One region of the Trichocoleus sp. DQ-A2 genome, then DNA from elsewhere that is predicted to be linked to it. Evidence: riboswitches for the same ligand, from Rfam matches in the RefSeq annotation. Region 1 holds a riboswitch; the other holds the start of a gene.
What was found. Region 1 has a riboswitch for cyclic di-AMP ahead of NC997_RS02820 (glycosyltransferase family 1 protein). Riboswitches for the same ligand answer to the same signal wherever they lie in the genome.

Region 1 (3,116 bases):
CTAATGGTTCCACATCGATGGGTTCGGTGTGTGGTTCCACCCTGGCTTTGATGGATGCTGGCGTGCCCATTGCGAAGCCGGTGAGTGGCGCAGCAATGGGACTGATTAAAGAAGGCGAGGAAGTTCGCATTCTGACGGATATTCAGGGCATTGAAGATTTCTTAGGTGACATGGACTTTAAGGTGGCAGGTACCGATACTGGTATCACTGCCTTGCAAATGGACATGAAGATCAGCGGACTGCCTCTGGATATCATTGCCAAAGCCGTCGAGCAAGCAAAGGGCGCTAGGCTGCACATTTTAGAGAAAATGCTGGCAACCATTGACCAGCCCCGCACCGAGATGTCACCTTATGCACCTCGCTTGCTAACGCTCAAGATTGAGCCAGAACTCATTGGCATGGTCATCGGGCCTGGAGGCAAGATGATTAAGAGCATCACTGAAGAAACGGGTGCCAAAATCGACATTGAGGATGATGGCACGATCACGATTTCAGCAGTGGATGGCGAGAAGGCGAAGAAAGCCCGCAACATCATCCAAGGGATGACGCGGAGGCTGAATGAGGGTGATGTCTACGCCGGTCGCGTAACCCGAATTATTCCGATTGGGGCGTTTGTGGAAGTGCTTCCCGGAAAAGAAGGGATGATCCACATTTCTCAACTTGCTGATTACCGAGTCGGTCGCGTCGAAGATGAAGTGGCTGTCGGGGATGAAGTTATTGTCAAGGTACGGGAAATTGATAGCAAAGGTCGGATTAATCTGACGCGCTTGGGGATTCACCCAGATGAAGCGGCAGCTGCTCGTGAAGCGGCAGCAAGTCGTTAAAAAAACCACTTAGCGATTAGCGGTTAGCGATTGGGAACTGAAATTGCTAACAGCTAATCGCTGAACCGAGCTTTTTTCCTCAACAACTACTATTCCATTCGGTTATTAAATCTAATCTAATTATCCCGTAGCTATAGCAATCCTATTTGAGTTGCAAGCTAGGAGTTCAGATTCCTGACTTCTTCGATAAGTCGAATATCTCGCGTTTGAAAATGATTTAGCACCGAGCTATAAAAACTATAATTAGATGAATCATAGCAACATTAAAGAGTTGTTTCTAGTAGTCTTTAACTCTTAGTTATGAGTTGGTTGATATTGAACGAATGACTGAAGGTTAAAGATGTAGAAAGCTTTTATTAATAACGAGTTGCATTTCTTGTCGTGTAGGTTAATGCCGTGCGCGAACGTTCGCTAACAAAAGTTAGCTGATGGTTTTTTTACTTAGCCCAATGTACTCTATCGACCCCATCCGCCCACATCAAATGCTTGACTCGTAAGTCTGACGATTGGAGGGTAAGTATAGATATCATTATCGTATATTAAAAAACATCTATCTTAAGGTAGGTTGACGATTTTTAAATTGTAGTGTTAAGGTTGCAGTCAGTCTACATAAGTCAGCCTAATCCAGTATCTCACTTTAAAAAACGTACCTTATCTAATTAAGGTGAAGCTGGAGCGGAGGAACCAAATTTTGGGGCTTATCGATGAGAGATTAAAAATTAAAAATAGTAATCCTAATTTTTAATTTTGCATTCTTAATTTCTCAGAGAGGGACATCTCTCAGTCCTCGCCCGTCAGCTAACTCCGTCGGCATTGAGAGGAGACTGAAGAGTCAGCAATTTTGTAGAATTTGCGCGATCTCATCAGTGTCCTTGGCTGGTATCTGTTCGCTTCGTTGTACCTGCCCTCGACTATGAGTAGAGGCACATGCCGTGCTTCAACTGCTGGCGTAGGAAAGCAGGTGCGCTAGCTATGAGGAGAAAATCAACCGATGTTACTGACTGACAAAAATCGTATCGCCTTAATTTCGGTAGATGGCGATCCAGCGGTAGAAATTGGGCAAGAAGAAGCTGGAGGTCAAAATGTCTATGTGCGTCAAGTAGGATTAGCACTCGCTGAGCAAGGTTGGCAGGTGGATATGTTCACTCGCCGCAGCACTCCGGATCAACTGGATGTCGTTCAGCATACGCCTAACTGCCAGACAATCCGATTAGCCGCTGGGCCAGCCCAATTCATGAGTCGGGATCGGCTTTTCGGCTATTTACCAGAGTTTGTTGAACAATTCCAGGCATTCCAGCAGCGTGAAGGTTTGCAATATACCCTGGTGCATACCAATTATTGGTTGTCATCTTGGGTGGGAATGGAACTGAAAAAGCACCAACCTTTGAAGCAGGTACATACATATCACTCTCTGGGTGCAGTGAAGTATCGTACAGTTTCCGAGATTCCAGCGATCGCTTCCACACGGCTAGCAGTTGAAAAAGCGTGTTTGGAAACAGTGGATCGAGTGATTGCTACCAGTCCGCAAGAAGAAGATCAAATGCGATCGCTTGTTTCCACGATCGGACAGATTGAAATGATTCCCTGCGGTACAGATATCGTTAAATTTGGTTCCACTCAGCGCCAAGAAGCACGCCAACAGCTAGGAATTGCCAGCGACGCCAAAGTAGTGCTGTATGTGGGTCGTTTCGATCGGCGCAAGGGAATTGAAACGCTAGTCAGAGCCGTAGCAAAATCAAGCTTACGCAAGTCTTGCGACCTAAAGCTCCTCATCGCAGGCGGAAGCCGTCCGGGACAGAGTGACGGCATTGAACGCGATCGCATTGAGAAAATCGTAGCTGAAGAAGGCATTGGCGATCTCACTTGCTTCCCCGGTCGTGTGGAAGATAACGATTTGCCTCTCTACTACTCAGCTGCCGATGTGTGTGTTGTCCCCAGTCATTACGAACCCTTCGGTTTAGTTGCCATTGAAGCAATGGCTACCCGGACGCCGGTAATTGCAAGTAATGTAGGCGGCTTGCAGTTTACCGTAGTGCCAGAGGTAACGGGTTTACTGGTACCTCCCAAAGATGAAGTCGCCTTTGGACAGGCGATTGACCGCATCCTAGCCGATCCCGATTGGCGAGACCAATTAGGCCAAATGGGTCGCCAACGGGTAGAAATTGCCTTTAGCTGGAATAGCGTGGCATTACGACTCAGCCATCTGTACACCAAATTACTGTGCCAAGCTGCTGTTGAATCTACGAGCAAACCGCAGCTAGTCGCTTGAGATTTTTTCCCCTGAAAAGTGCT
Region 2 (3,116 bases), 210 kb from region 1:
GTATACCATGTTCTAAACTTGCATCTACTAACGACTGAACATCACTGTCTTGAAACTTAGAAAGTACAGTCGCTAATGCCTTGAGGACACGGGGGAGGCTGTCGCGCAAACCCTTGTAAGATAATTCTGCTGCGGTCTCAATTCGACTATCAGCACGGACAGCTTCAATCCATTTCTCTACAATCGTGGCAGATTTATCGATCAGTAATTGACTAAAATCCATCATTTTTTGGCGCTATTGACTCGTTTACAAATGCTCTCCCTAAACTAATCTTAGTTTAGGGAGTAGCTAATTTGTTTGTCTTTCTTATTTTCGCGCCCAAATACTTCGCCTATAAGCTCTTAAAATATTTTTAATCAAAAGCCACCCTAAGGGTTAAAAGCTTCATTTTCAGACGCTCATTTCTTCATGTACGCGGAGATGATCGCAGGGAATTACTTCTATTAAAGCTAAGTTTTCAGTAGAACTTTTTGTTGGGTTAGTATGTATTTCTAGTTGGGAGTCCGGTAAGGCTTTAAACAATAAACGTTGACCAGGGAAAACAATCCGTTCAAAGTTTAAGTCTTGAGTATTATCAAATTTAACAATTTGAATCTTATTTGTGCAATTTGTATAAAAACAAAGGATTTGTTCGGAAGGTTCAGAAACCAAAGAGGAGAATGCTGACATCATATTGGGTGCCTTGAACGAACGCTAAAATTGGCTGATTAACAAGATAGATAATATAAACTTTGACTGCTTCAAGCGGCTTCTACCTAAAGATGGGGTTGAAGGAAGGCAAGATGTAGTACAGAATACAAACATCACTAGAATGCCTCAAAAAATTCGTAAACTATTGTGAATTTGATCGAGAAGCGATCGCTAGAAAGCTATGTCTTCGGAAAGGTGGACTGTCTTAAAAAGGCGTGCTAGACTTATCGGTTAATCCGAGTAAGTCAGCCTAATTCAGCGTCTTAGCAAGCGATCGCTCTGTATAAGCGCTGGAACGGAGGAACCAATTAATGGGGCGTATCTCTGCCAGGAGTAAGGCAAGAGGTGTAAGGCGGAATAAAAAACTGTTTATTTATCCTTCATCCCTTATCCATTAGAGAAGAGCATCTCTCAGCTCTAGCCCGTCAGCTAACTTCGTAGGCATTGAGAGGAGACTGAAGAGTCAGCATTTTTTGAAATGTTCTGAACTCATCAGTGTCCCCGGCTGGTACTGCTCTACTTTCTTGTACCTGAAGAGTGACTCTGAGGAGCTTCATAATGATATTGCAGCTGAATTTGTCTGCGATTGCAGTTGCTGGACAGGTAGCCTGGAAACGGGCAAAACCCGTTCTGATTCGGGATGTCGTCGTCCTCCCCGCCCTTGGTTTTTTAGGAATTATCGTTTTGTGGTGGATTGTTGCGCTTTTCAAGCATGAATTAATACCCACCCCACCAGAGGCGTTTGTCAAGAATTTAGACTACATTCTGAACCCCTTTTACCGACGGGGTCCTGGCGATCTAGGGATTGGTTGGTTACTACTGGCAAGCCTTCGACGAGTATTGCTGGGATTTTTGTTAGGTGCAGTTGTTGCCATTCCCATTGGATTTTTGATTGGGATGTCCAAGCAAGCAATGATGGCACTCAATCCCATAATTCAGATTTTCAAGCCGGTATCGCCGCTAGCTTGGTTGCCCATTGCTTTAGCAATTTTTAACCTAGCAGATCCGTCAGCAATTTTTGTTATCTTCATTACCTCTTTATGGCCCACAATTATTAACACTGCTCTCGGTGTTTCTAGCGTTTCCAAAGATTACCTCGATGTAGCAAGGGTGCTAGAAATGCCCCGTTGGCGACGAATTACCAAGATTATTTGGCCTGCGAGTTTGCCTTATGTCTTCACTGGTTTACGGATTAGTTTGGGGATTGCATGGCTGGTCATTGTCGCTGTAGAAATGCTCACAGGCGGCATCGGGATTGGGTTTTTTGTGTGGGATGAATGGAGTCGCTTAAACCTAAGCTCAGTATTTTTGGCAGTGGTAGTGATTGGGCTGACAGGACTACTGCTGGACTACGCCCTAGGCAAAGTTGAAGCTTTGGTTACTCACCGTCGCCCTAGGGCAACCTCTGTCTAATAATTTTCTGTAAACCTCTGTTGAGTAGGGATGATTCTGCTCTAACAGAAATCGCTAGTGTGAGCGAGACTCACGGGCGTCGTGGTAACGCTGACCGCTCAAACGAGTGGGTTGCCAGACGTAGTACCTACGGCGTCAATTTTTTCAGAGAACTCATGAGCAGTAATCGCTCAAACCTAGTGGCTTGAGCTGAGTGGAAATGGATCGCAAGGACGAATTATGAGTGACACCACAAACTGGACGCGACGAAAATTTCTGGAGGGTATGGGTGCCACAGCAGCAGGAATGGCACTATCATCTTGTGCGATTAGCGGCGATCGCTCAGCGAAAGGACTCACTGAAGAATCCGCATCCATCAAACAAGTCGTAGAGCCAGGATCGTTAGAAAAACCCGATCTGATTGTTGGCTATGTGCCGGTGAATGATTGTGCGCCGTTTGCGATCGCTTGGAAAAAAGGATTTTTCCGCAAGTACGGTCTCAACGTCCAACTTAACCGGGAAGCTAGCTGGGCAACCTCTCGTGACGGCGTAATTTTTGGTCGTACTGATGCCGCCCCCGTAGTCTCCGGTGCCGTCACCAACGCCAGAATCGGTGCTGAAGGCGCACGCCATGCCCCTCTCTGCGCCGCCATGACCATTCACCGACATGGCAACGCCATGACGATGAACCGGAAAATGTGGGAAGCAGGTTTGCGTCCCTGGCGGGAGTATAACGGTGATTTAGAAGCATTTGGGAAGGATTTCCGCAGCTACTTTGACAAACAGCCGCGAGAACAACGAGTTTGGGCAGTTGTCCTCAGTTCTGCCATTTACGAATACTTCGTCCGCTACCTATCCGCCGCCGCCGGAGTCGATCCCCTGAAAGAGTTTCGCGTCATCATCGTTCCCCCACCGCAAATGGTGACGAACGTGCGGATAGGAGCGATGCAAGCCTACATGGTGGCAGAACCTTGGAATACCCGCGCAATTACCGGAAATGAAGGTGTTGGTTTTACCTTCGCTCAAGGCAAAG

Region 2: it holds a riboswitch for cyclic di-AMP, as region 1 does, so the genes downstream of both, ntrB (nitrate ABC transporter permease) here and NC997_RS02820 (glycosyltransferase family 1 protein) in region 1, are expected to answer to the same signal.

What each region holds. Positions count from the first base shown of each region.
Region 1 is NZ_JAMPKD010000002.1:288,615-291,730, reverse strand. It holds gene NC997_RS02825 (polyribonucleotide nucleotidyltransferase) at 1-824, shown strand, start outside; cyclic di-AMP (ydaO/yuaA leader) riboswitch at 1,462-1,652, shown strand; gene NC997_RS02820 (glycosyltransferase family 1 protein) at 1,816-3,093, shown strand.
Region 2 is NZ_JAMPKD010000002.1:78,145-81,260, reverse strand. It holds gene NC997_RS01835 (ATP-binding protein) at 1-223, opposite strand, end outside; gene NC997_RS01830 (DUF1830 domain-containing protein) at 392-673, opposite strand; cyclic di-AMP (ydaO/yuaA leader) riboswitch at 929-1,150, shown strand; gene ntrB (nitrate ABC transporter permease) at 1,250-2,104, shown strand; gene NC997_RS01820 (ABC transporter substrate-binding protein) at 2,324-3,116, shown strand, end outside.